DNA from 2 places in the Variovorax sp. 278MFTsu5.1 genome. Region 1 is predicted to be linked to the other one. Evidence: riboswitches for the same ligand, from Rfam matches in the RefSeq annotation. Region 1 holds a riboswitch; the other holds the start of a gene.

Region 1 (5,936 bases):
AGCAGGCCGTGGGCTTCCGCCTCGCTGAATGCGCGACGCAGATCGAGGCCGCGCGCCAGCTGATCTGGCACGCGGCCAGCCTGCGCGACGCCGGCCTGCCCTGCCTGAAAGAGGCCGCCATGGCCAAGCTGTTCGCAAGCGAGATGGCCGAGCGCGTGTGCAGCGCCGCCATCCAGACGCTGGGCGGCTACGGCTACGTGAACGACTTTCCGCTGGAGCGCATCTACCGCGACGTGCGCGTGTGCCAGATCTACGAAGGCACTTCGGACATCCAGAAGCTGCTGATCCAGCGCGCGTTGGCGTGACGTGAGCGAGCACCGAGGGCGACGCCCGGGCTGGTGGTACGCCGCGGCATTCGTGCTCGCGGCGCTGGCGGTCTGGAGCTTCGCCATCGAGCCGCGCTGGGTGGCCGCGCGCGTCGAGCCCCTGAGCTCGGCGCAATGGCAGGCGCCCGCCGGCCTGAAGGTCGCGGTAGCTGGCGACTGGCATCTCACATCCCGCTCTGCATGGCGCATCACCAGCGTGGAGCGCGCCGCGCGCATCATCGACGAGATCAACGCCGCGCAGCCCGACGTGGTGCTGCTGCCCGGTGACTTCCTCGCGGGCACCGGCGAGGACGACGAGCCCCTGCCCATCGAAGATATGGCCGCCGTGCTCGGCAAGCTGAAGGCGCCGCAGGGTGTGTACGCGGTGTTGGGCAACCACGACTGGTGGCACGGCGGCGAGCGCACGGCAAAGGCACTCGCCGCACAGGGCATCCGCGTACTGGAGAACACCTCGGCGCGCCTGCCCGGCCACGACATCTGGGTGGCCGGCATCGGAGACCATTCGACCGGCCATTCGGATCCGATGCGCGCGCTGGCCGGCATCCCCGCCGATGCGGCGACGCTGGTCATGATGCACGACCCCTTCAGCTTCGCGACCATGCCGCGCACGCGCGGGCTGGTGGTGGCCTCGCACACACACGGCGGGCAGGTGAGCGTACCGGGTTATGGCGCGCTGATCGTGCCGGGCGCCGCCCCGCGCGAGTGGGCCTACGGCTGGATCACGCACAAGCACAGGCGCATGTACGTCACCAGCGGGCTGGGCGTCAGCATCCTGCCGGTGCGCTTCAACATGCGGCCCGAGTGGGTGATGTTCCGGTAGAGCTGCGGGCCGCCTCTGCCGCCTGTCATCGGTTTGGATGACAGACAGGTGCCGCGCGCCGGCGCACCATGGCCGCCTCTTTCCCGGAGGCCCTTGCCATGACCGTTCAGAAATCCATTTCCCTTGCCGCTCGGCTGGCCCTTGTGCCGTCCGCCGTCGCTCTCGCCCTCTCCGCCCAGGCCCAGCCGGCGACGCCCGACATCGCGACGCTGACTGCAACAGAAGCCGTGCGGCAGCTGTGCGCAGGCACCGTCACCAGCGAGCAGCTGACGGCCGCCTACATCGCGCAGGCCAAGGCGAAATCGAACCTCAACGCGTTCATCACCCTCGACGAAGCCGGTGCGCTGAAGCAGGCGCGCGCCGCCGATGCGCAGCGCAAGCGCGGCGGTGCCTGCAAGCCGCTGGCGGGGCTTCCGGTGGCCATCAAGGACAACATCCAGGTGCAGGGCCTGCCCGCCACAGCCGGCACACCGGCGCTCAAGGGCTTCGTGCCTGCCGCCGATGCGCCGGTGGTGGCCAGGCTGCGCGCGGCCGGCGCCGTCGTGCTCGGCAAGACCAACATGCACGAGCTGGCCTTCGGCGTCACCGGCTACAACCCCGCCTTCCAGACCGGCGCCGAGGTGGGCGTGCGCAATGCCTACGACGCCAGCCGCATCGCGGGCGGATCGTCGTCGGGCAACGGCTCGGCACTCGGCGCACGCATGGTGCCCGCCGCGCTGGGCACCGACACGGGCGGCTCGGTGCGCATTCCCTGCGCATTCAACGGCTGCGCCTCGCTGCGCCCGTCGGTGGGCCGCTATCCGCAGCAGGGCATCGCGCCGATCTCGCATACGCGCGACACCGCCGGGCCGATGGCACAGTCGATGGCCGACGTGGCGCTGCTCGACAGCGTCATCGCCGGCGGCGCACCGCCGAAGCCCGCGAACCTCAAGCGCGTGCGCCTCGGCGTGGTGCCGGCCTTCCAGGCGAATCTCGATGCCGACACGCGCGCGGCCACCGATGCCGCGCTCGAAAAGCTGCGCGCTGCCGGCGTCACGCTGGTGAACGTCGAGATGCCGAAGCTCATGGAGCTCAACGGCGCCGTCGGCTTCCCGCTCGCGCTCTACGAGGCGAACGACGACATGGCGGCCTATCTCGCGACATACCGCACCGGCATCGACATCGCGCAGCTCACGGCCGGCATCGCGAGCCCCGACGTCAAGGGCACCTTCGAAGCCTTCGTCATCCCGCGCAAGCTGCCGGCGCCCAGCGGCGTGGTGGATGCGAAGCCGGTCTACGACAACGCGATGCGCGTCGCGCGCCCCGCGCTGCAGAAGCTGTATCGCGACACCTTCACGAAGAACAGGCTCGACGCGCTGGTGTTCCCGACGGTGCCGCGCGTGGCGCTGGCGGCCGCGCCCGAGGCCAGCAGCCCCGAGAACTTCGGCGCGCTGATCCAGAACACCGACCCTGGCAGCAACGCCGGCATCCCCGGCATCCAGCTGCCTTCGGGCATCGGCGCGACGACGGGCCTGCCCGTGGGCCTGGAGCTCGACGGCCCCGCCGGCAGCGACCGCAGGCTGCTGGCCGTGGGCCTCGCGGTGGAGAAGGTGCTGGGACGGCTGCCCGCGCCGAAGTGACCGGCTGCGGGTGTCAGCGCAAGGCCGCCAGCGCCGAGCGGCGCTCGATGCCCAGCTTGTCGAAGATGCGGCGCAGGTAGGTGCGCACGGTGGGCACGCTCACCGCCATGCGCCGCGCGATCTCCTTGTCGGTGAGCCCTTCGCGTACGCAGCGGGCCACCTCCTGCTCGCGCGCACTCAGCAGCGCATCGGAGGAGGCAGGTGCATGCGATGAAGGCATGGCGGCAGCGGCGGCACGCTGCGCCCGCTGTAAGGCACCGATGAACGCCGGCTCGATCAGGTCCAGCAGCGCCTTCTCGTGATCGCCGAAATCGCCGCGCCCCTTGCGGCGCCAGATGCGCAGGTCGCCCAGTGCCCGGTCGCCCTCGAAGGCGTGCAGGTTCATGCCCCAGTGCAGGCCGTCGCGCGCGAGGAAGTCGTTGAAGAAGGGCGTGCGCATCAGCTCGCGCTGCGGCATCACCTCGGTCACACGCGTGGCACGGCGGCGCGACTGCAGCACGAAGGTGATCGGGTCGTGGTGCTGGTGCCACTGCGCGTAGGTGTCGAGGTTCGCCGGGTCCATGTGGATCGCCACGCGCGAGCCGAAGCTGTTGCCCGCCGCGTTCCAAACGAAGGAGGCGAACTGGTCGGCGTGCAGCAGGTCGAGCAGAGCCCTACCGAGGCGCTCGCGGATCTCGTGCTCGCCACGGTCGTCCTCGGCCAGCAGCGCGAAGACGCCGCGCAGGGCCTGCTGTTCGGGGGCTGTGAGGTACATCGCGGGCTTTCTCGACGGGCTAGGGCAACGCTATCGTTTAGCAAGCGCCGCGCCAAGGGTGGATGCCCGGGGACCGGGCCGGCCGGTGCGCAGGCGCTGCAGGAGCCCATCCGCCGCTAGCGGCCTTCACCGGCTCCGGGCTTGCCCTGTCGGAGGCTGGGCCGCGGGGTGTTCCAATAGCAGTCTTCATGAGTGCCTCCGTCCCTTTCTCCGGGCCTTGCCCCTGCGGCCGAACCGACCGCCGCGACAAGCCCGTCGCCCATGCCCAATGCTGCGGCCGCTATCTCGACGATTTCGACGGCACGCCCGCGCCCGATGCCGAATCGCTGATGCGCTCGCGCTATTCGGCCTTCGTGCTGGAGCGCGGCGAGTACCTGCTCGCCACCTGGCATCCCTCGAAGCGCCCGGCCTCCATCGAGTTCGAGCCGGGCGTCAAATGGCTCGGGCTGGACGTCCGCGCCCGGTCGGTGCTCGATGCGGACCACGCCGAGGTCGAGTTCGTCGCGCGCCAGCGCGGCCCCTCCGGCGCCGCCACGCGCCTGCACGAGCGCAGCCGCTTCGTGCGCGAGGACGGGCGCTGGTACTACCTCGACGGCGACCTGCGGTAACAACCCGCGGGTTGACGCGCCGGGCCGAGGCTCGCACAATCGGCCCCGCTCCGGGGTGCACGCATGTGGCGTGCTGAGATGGCAAAGCTGCCGACCCGCGAACTTGATCCGGGTCATACCGGCGTAAGAAGAGCTGCACTCCCTGACTTCGGTCCGTCCACCTTCCCGTGACGGGCTTCTGCCGAAGACCACCGAGCGATTGCGGAGCACCCTTTCCTCAACAAGGAGTGCCTCCGATGAATGCCCCCGACAAGTTCACCTCGCTGCTTTCGCTGACGCGCGAGCCCTTTCCCGCGTCGCACAAGTGCGTGATTCCGGGCAGCCGGCCCGACCTGTTCGTGCCCGTGCGCGACGTGCAGCTGACCAACGGCGAGACCGTGTCGCTCTACGACACCTCCGGCCCGTACACCGACCCGAAGGTCGAGATCGACGTGCGCCGGGGCCTGCCCGACGTGCGCGGCGCGTGGATCGCCGAACGCGGCGACACCGAGAGCTACGAAGGCCGCGTGCACCATGCGCTGGACGACGGCGCCAAGAACGAAGACCGCGACGCCCAGCGCCTGGCCGAACTGCGCGCCGGTGCCTCGGCGCTGCAGCGCACGCCACGCCGCGCGAAGTCGGGCGGCAATGTCACGCAGATGCACTACGCACGCCGCGGCATCGTCACGCCCGAGATGGAATACGTCGCCCTGCGCGAGAACGGCAAGCGCGAGTGGATGGCCGAGTACCTCGCCAACGAGGAGCGCGCGAAGCGCGTGGCGGGCAACCCGTTGGGCGCGAGCATTCCGCGCATCATCACGCCCGAGTTCGTGCGCGACGAGGTGGCGCGCGGCCGCGCGATCATTCCCGCGAACATCAACCATCCCGAGGTCGAGCCGATGGCCATCGGCCGCAACTTCAAGGTGAAGATCAACGCGAACATCGGCAATTCGGCCGTCACCTCGAGCATCGAGGAAGAGGTGGAGAAGCTGGTGTGGGCCATCCGCTGGGGCGCGGACAACGTGATGGATCTTTCCACCGGCAAGAACATCCACACCACGCGCGACTGGATCGTGCGCAACAGCCCCGTGCCGATCGGCACCGTGCCCATCTACCAGGCGCTCGAGAAGGTGGGCGGCGTGGCCGAGGACCTGACCTGGGAGATCTACCGCGACACGCTCATCGAGCAGGCGGAACAGGGCGTCGATTACTTCACCATCCACGCCGGCCTGCGCCTGCCCTTCATCCACCTGACGGCCAACCGCATGACGGGCATCGTGTCGCGCGGCGGCTCGATCATGGCCAAGTGGTGCATCGCGCATCACAAGGAGAGCTTCCTCTACACGCACTTCGAGGACATCTGCGACATCATGAAGGCCTACGACGTGAGCTTCTCGCTCGGCGACGGCCTGCGCCCCGGCTCGGGCGCCGACGCCAACGACGAGGCCCAGTTCGCCGAACTGCGCACGCTGGGCGAGCTCACGCAGATCGCCTGGAAGCACGACGTGCAGACCATGATCGAAGGCCCGGGCCATGTGCCCATGCACATGATCCAGTCGAACATGGACGAGCAGCTCAGGCACTGCCACGAGGCGCCCTTCTACACGCTGGGCCCGCTGACCATCGACATCGCGCCGGGCTACGACCACATCGCCAGCGCGATCGGCGCGGCCATGATCGGCTGGGCCGGCACCGCGATGCTGTGCTACGTGACGCCGAAGGAGCACCTGGGCCTGCCCGACCGCGACGACGTTAAGCAGGGGATCATCGCCTACAAGATCGCCGCGCACGCCGCGGACGTGGCAAAGGGGCACCCGGGCGCGCGCTCGC
Region 2 (5,936 bases), 2.9 Mb from region 1:
GACGATGGCCTGCGCGATGGCGCCGGAGTCGAATGTGGTGCTCATGATTCGTGGTGCCAGAAAGGCGTGCCGAGCACGGGCGTGCTGGGCTGCGCGGCCTCCTGCGCGGCCATGGCGCCGGCGCGATGCGCGCTGCGCCCGGCCTGCACCGCGTCGGCGAAGGCGCCGGCCATTGCGACCGGGTCCTGCGCCAGCGCGACGGCCGTGTTCAGCAGCACCCCGTCGTATCCCCACTCCATCACCTGGCAGGCGTGCGAAGGCAGGCCCAGTCCAGCGTCCACCAGCATCGGCACCTTGAGCCGGTCGCGCAGCACCTGCAGCGCGTAGGGGTTGACCGGTCCGCGGCCGGTGCCGATGGGCGCGGCCCAAGGCATCACCGCCTGGCAGCCGACGTCGACCAGGCGCTGGCACAGCACGAGGTCCTCGGTGCAGTAGGGCAGTACCTTGAAGCCCTCGCGGATCAACTGCGAGGCCGCGTCGACCAGGTTCAGCGTGTCGGGCTGCAGCGTGTAGTCGTCGCCGATCAGCTCCAGCTTGATCCACGGCGTGTCGAACAGCTCGCGCGCCATCTGCGCGGTGGCGACCACCTCCTGAATGCTGTGGCAGCCGGCGGTGTTGGGCAATACCGGCACCGCGAGCTTGCGCAGCAGCTCCCAGAAGCCGTTGCCGAGCTCGCTGTTGCCCGAGCCCTGGCTGGCCGTCTGCCGGCGCAGCGAGGCAGTGAGCATTGCGGGCTTCGCGCGCTTCACGGCGGCTTCGAGCAGGTCGGGCGAGGGGTAGCGCGCGGTGCCCAGCAGCAGGCGGCTGTGGAAGGTCTCGCCGTAGAGCACCAAGGGGTCGTTCGTGGTCGTCATTTCTGTTGTCTCCATCAATCAGCCGCCCGTCACGGGGCGGATCACTTCGACGCGGTCTTCGGGTTTCAGCGCGCGCGTGGCGTAGGCCGAGCGCGGCACGAATTCGCGGTTCACGGCCACCGCGAAGGGCGGCGTGGCCTCCAGCGCGGCCAGCGCGTCGGTCAGCATCGCCTGGTCGGGCAGGGTGAAGGGCTTGTCGTTGATCAGGATGTTCATCGTCATGTGTCTCGGGTCTCCATGCCGAAGCTCTCCGCAAGAGGCGAGCGGCCCTGCGTCAGCACCTCCATCGCCACGTCAAGCATCGCGGGCGCGATCATGAACCCGTGGCGGTACAGGCCGTTGATCTGCAGCACGCGCGGTTGCGGCAGGCGCAGGGCAGGGAGGTTGTCGGGCAGCGTGGGCCGGCACTGCGTCGCGATCTCGACGATGCGCGCCTCGGCGAAGCCGCTGTGCACCGCATACGCGGCACTCAGCAGTTCGAGCGTGGAGCGCACGCTGGCGGGCGACATGTCGTCCGACTCGATCTCGGTCGCGCCGATCACGAACAGGTTGCCCGGCTTGGGCGCGATGTAGAGCGGGTAGCGCGGATGCACGAGGCGCGTCGGTCGCTTCAGGCTCACCTCGGGCGCATGCACGCGGATCACCTCGCCGCGCACACCACGAAGAGCATTCCACTGCGGACGGGCGCCGAGGCCGCGGCAGTCGATCACCCAGTCGGGCTGGCCTGTCGTTCCGGGCGAGAAGTCCGAAGGCGTACGCGGCGATTGCCAGTGCAGCGTGACGAGAGGGCTGCTCTCGAGCGTGGCGAGCAGCGAGGCCAGCAGCGCGCGGTTGTCGAGCTGGCCTTCGCCCGGAAGGAACAGGCCCTGAGCGAAGCGCTGGCCCAGCAAGGGCTCCAGCGTGGCGATCGCGCGGGCGTCGACGGATTGTATCGGCGCCAGCTCGGGCACCTGCGCACCGGTGTTCGCGAGCACGCGGGCGAGCCGCGTTGCTTCGGCCGCGTCCTGCCGATGCCAGAGCACCAGCGTGCCTTCGCGCTGGAAGAACACGGGCTGTGCCAGCGGCGCGAGCAGCTCCGGCCAGCGCGCGAGCGCGTGCTGCCCCATGCGCACGACAGACACCGGTGCGACGGCCGATTCGGCCAGCGGCGCCAGCATCGCGGCGGCCACGCGCGCGGCAGCGCCTTCGGCCTCGGCGCTGCCGGCCTCGAACACATCGACCTTGCACCCGGTCTGCGCCAGCGTCACCGCCATCAGCCGGCCCATGAGGCCTGCGCCGAGGATGGCGACCGAGTCGAAAGGAAGGCTCATGCCAGGGCTCCTTCGCGTCGCCGATAATTTTCGGCATGACCCAAGAGCCCACTCAGCGCTACGCACGCGTGCTTTCCATCGCCGGTTCCGACAGCGGTGGCGGCGCCGGCATCCAGGCCGATCTCAAGACCTTCGCCGCCCTGGGCTGCTACGGCATGACGGCCATCACCGCGCTCACCGCGCAGAACACACTGGGCGTCTCGGGTATCCACGGCGTGCCGCCCGATTTCCTCAGGGCGCAGATCCAGGCCGTGGTCGAAGACATCGGTGTCGATGCCGTCAAGCTCGGCATGCTGCATGCGCCCGAGGTGGTCGAAGTGGTGGCCTGGGCCATCGACCGCTACCGGCTGAAGAACGTGGTGCTCGACCCCGTGATGGTCGCCACCAGCGGCGACCGCCTGATCGCTGCCGAGACGGTGCAGGTGCTGGTGCGCGAGCTGTTCCCGCGCGCCGTGGTCGTCACGCCCAATCTCGACGAAGCCGCCTTGCTGATCGGCCATGCCATCGAAGGCGTGGATGCACTCGACGGCGCGGCCGACGAACTGCTGGCGCTCGGCGCGAAGGCCGTGCTGCTCAAGGGCGGCCATCTGCCGGGCAACGAAGTGGTCGATGTGCTGCTGCAGGCCGATGGCGAACGCAAGCGACTGGCCTCCGGCCGCATCGAAAGCCGCAACCTGCACGGCACCGGATGCACGCTGTCGTCTGCCATTGCCGCGCACCTTGCGCTGGGCGCGACGCTGCCCGAGGCGGTCGAGAGGGCGCGCGCCTACATCCTCGGCGCGATGGCTGCAGGTGCAGACGTGAAGATCGGCGCGGGTCATGGCCCGCTCAACCACGGCTTTGCGCCAGTGCCGACGCACCGGCTGCCGTTGAAGGCCGGCTGAGCCAGGCCAGCGCGAAAGTCGCGGCCAGTGTCGGCAGCGCGGAGCCGAACTGCGGCGCCCACTTGGCAAGCGCGTGATACGCGGCGATGCCCGCGATCCAGATCAGTGCCGCGCCGAAGTCGATCTTGCGCCGCGCGCCTTGCGGCGATACCGCCTCGCCGCTGCCCAGCCGGCCGATGATCACCCCATACAGCGGCACGAACACCGAACTCAGCAGCAGCAGGAAGGGCTCCAGCGTGTGCATCGGCAGCACCAGCGCCAGCGCGATGCACAGGGCAGCCAGCAGCAGGCCCCAGCGCTTCACGCTCCAGCGCGGCAGCAGGCTGTGCGTGGAGACCGAGCCCGAGTAGACGTCGCCGTACGCGTTGTCGAGCTCGTCGATGAGGATGAGGCCCAGCGCCACCAGGCCGCCCTGGGCCAGCAGCAGCGCGGTGACGAGGCCCGTGCCCGGTTCGGCCACGCTCACCACCATCACGCCCAGCGCATAGCACCAGACGTTCGCGACCGCGTAGCCGATCCAGGTGCCGCCGAATGCGCCGCCGAGGCCGCCGGAACTGCGCTTGCCGTGCCGCGCATAGTCCGCCACCAGCGGCAGCCACGACACCGGCATCGCGATCACCAGGTCGAGCGCACTGAACATGCCCATCGTGCCGTCGCCGGGGCGCGCCCAGAAGGCGTCCAGCCCCTTGGCCTGCAGTTGCGCCGCGAACTGCCACGTGAGCCACAGCAGCGACAGCACCACCAGCGGCAGCCCGAACCGGCTCACGAAGCGCCGCACCAGCTTCACCATCGAGCCGGCGAGCAGCGCCAGCAGCACCGCGCCCCACAGCAAGGTCGTCAGCACGCCGCCCCAGAAGCTGCCCAGCGCCGGCCCCACCACCGTCTGGCCGATGGCCTGCGTGCCTTCGCGCATCACCACGAGTTCGAAGGTGGTCCAGCCCACCAGCTGCACGATGTTGAGCAGCACCGGCAGCCGCGCGAAGGCACTGCCGTAGGTGGCGTGCATGAGGCCGGCGCTCGCCAGGCCGCTCTGGCAGCCCAGCCGCGCGGTCCAGGCCAGCAGGCCCGCGCCGATGCAGGAGCCGAGCACGATGGCGATCGCCGCGTCGCGCGTGCCCACGGCCGGCACCAGGTAGGCGCCGATCTGCATCACAAGCAGGCCCACGCCGAGGCTGAACCAGAGCGAGGCATGGTCCTGCCAGCCGAACACGCGCCGCGAGGCGGGCAGGGGCGTCAGCGCCTCGTTCGAGACGCCAGCGGCATCGTTGTTCTTGTCGTCGTGTGCCATCCGTTTGCTCCAGTGCAAAAGGTTTGGCAGGTGGGCGAGGCCCCAGTGGCGCGGCTTTCACGCGAGAAGGCGCGAGAGGCCACCGGACCAGCTTCCCTGCGCGAGGATTACCTCAATCAGGTTCAAAGGGACTTTCTCAGCCGGACGGCAAGCCGCCCAACACCCCTAGCAAGTACGCCGCGGCAAACCCGTGGCGCGGAGCCGATTTTATGCGGGGCCGGGAAGCCGCGACGCCAGGCATGCCTTTGCAGGCAGGGAAAACCCTCGGCATGCGGATGCGCCGCGCGAGAATCGACCGCCGAGGAAAACGACGGCAGAAGAAACGGGAGCGCATGCCGATAAGCGTGCAGAAACAAGAAATGAAGAGGAGCTTGCATGGTCGATGAGGATTTCAAGGGCACCCGCCTCAGGCGGTTCAGGGTCGACGTGGGGACCATCATCTGCGCGGTGGCGCTGGTGCAGTCGCTGCTCCTGGTGGCCTTCGGCTACTGGGCCGCCGAGAGGCTGGTGTCGAGGCTCGGCACCGCGGCGCACAAGATCAACCACGACCGGGTCGAGGACAGCGTGCTCGCCTTCCTCGCGAAGACCGAGGCGGCGATCCGTGCGATCGCCGATTCGCCCAGTGTCCATGTCTGCGGCGAAGACGGCGAGCAGACTGCCGAGATGCTCTGGACGCTGCTGGAGCAGACGCCGGAAATCGACAGCATCAACGTGGCCACCGACCATGGCCACGTGCTGATGGCGGTGCGCTACCCGGTGCCGGCCATCCGCCAGGTGCTGCGCGCCGACGGATTCAGCACCGAGACCTGGCACTACAAGGACTCGCCGGACCGGGACGGCGGCGACGCGAAGCAGCGTTTTGCGACAACATCGATCTCGGCCTACCGCAGCGACTTCGATCCCGAGAAGCGCACCTGGTACCTGGAGGCCATGAAGGCGAAAGGACCGGTGTGGACCCAGCCATTCATGATGAGCGACTCGCAGGAGCTGGCCGTCGGGCACGCGCGGCCTTCGGCGCGCGCCGACGACGAAGGGCACAGGCGGGGACTCGTGGTCGATGCCAACGTGTCGCTGGGGCATCTGGCCAGGCTCGTGGGTGCCTTCGGTGCGCAGGGCCATGGCGAGAGCGCCCTGATGAGTTCGGACCACCACGTGATCGCGCGCAGCGACCATCCCGATCCGGTGCGCGAGCTGGAATCGCCAGACAGCGGCGTGCTCGGCGCCATCCATGCGCACATGCTCTCGGTCAGCACGGCAGGCGGGGCCGACGACCAGGCCTTCTCCATCGAGCACGAAGGCAGTCGCTACCTCGTGCAGACCTCGCACCTGCCGCACACCCGGTGGCAGCTCGTGAGCTGGGAGCCCGAGGAGCTGCTGCTCGGTGGCCTGCAGCGCTCGGTGCTCTGGTCGCTGGCGCTGACGGTCAGCTTCCTGGCGCTGGCGCTCATCATTTCGCTGCGGTTGTCGAAGCTGGTGACCGGGCCCATCGAGAACCTCTCGCGCGTCGCGCGCCGCATCGGGCGGCTGGAACTCGACGATCTGCCGATCGAGCCGAGCCGGGTGCTCGAGGTGCAGCACCTCAACCAGGCGCTGGACGAAT

The links. A riboswitch is a leader RNA that binds a small molecule or an ion and turns the genes downstream of it on or off. The one in region 1 is predicted to bind thiamine pyrophosphate.
Region 2: another riboswitch for thiamine pyrophosphate. It lies ahead of ABL844_RS14790 (purine-cytosine permease family protein); the one in region 1 lies ahead of thiC (phosphomethylpyrimidine synthase ThiC).

The regions. Positions count from the first base shown of each region.
Region 1 is NZ_CP157622.1:6,113,722-6,119,657, forward strand. Features, by position in the region: gene ABL844_RS28445 (acyl-CoA dehydrogenase family protein) at 1-305, shown strand, start outside; gene ABL844_RS28450 (metallophosphoesterase) at 307-1,146, shown strand; gene iaaH (indoleacetamide hydrolase) at 1,245-2,765, shown strand; gene ABL844_RS28460 (response regulator transcription factor) at 2,779-3,519, opposite strand; gene ABL844_RS28465 (YchJ family protein) at 3,708-4,127, shown strand; TPP riboswitch at 4,169-4,274, shown strand; gene thiC (phosphomethylpyrimidine synthase ThiC) at 4,364-5,936, shown strand, end outside.
Region 2 is NZ_CP157622.1:3,173,321-3,179,256, forward strand. Features, by position in the region: gene ABL844_RS14765 (thiamine phosphate synthase) at 1-45, opposite strand, end outside; gene ABL844_RS14770 (thiazole synthase) at 42-854, opposite strand; gene thiS (sulfur carrier protein ThiS) at 873-1,076, opposite strand; gene ABL844_RS14780 (FAD-dependent oxidoreductase) at 1,073-2,164, opposite strand; gene thiD (bifunctional hydroxymethylpyrimidine kinase/phosphomethylpyrimidine kinase) at 2,200-3,048, shown strand; gene ABL844_RS14790 (purine-cytosine permease family protein) at 2,993-4,336, opposite strand; TPP riboswitch at 4,413-4,513, opposite strand; gene ABL844_RS14795 (adenylate/guanylate cyclase domain-containing protein) at 4,712-5,936, shown strand, end outside.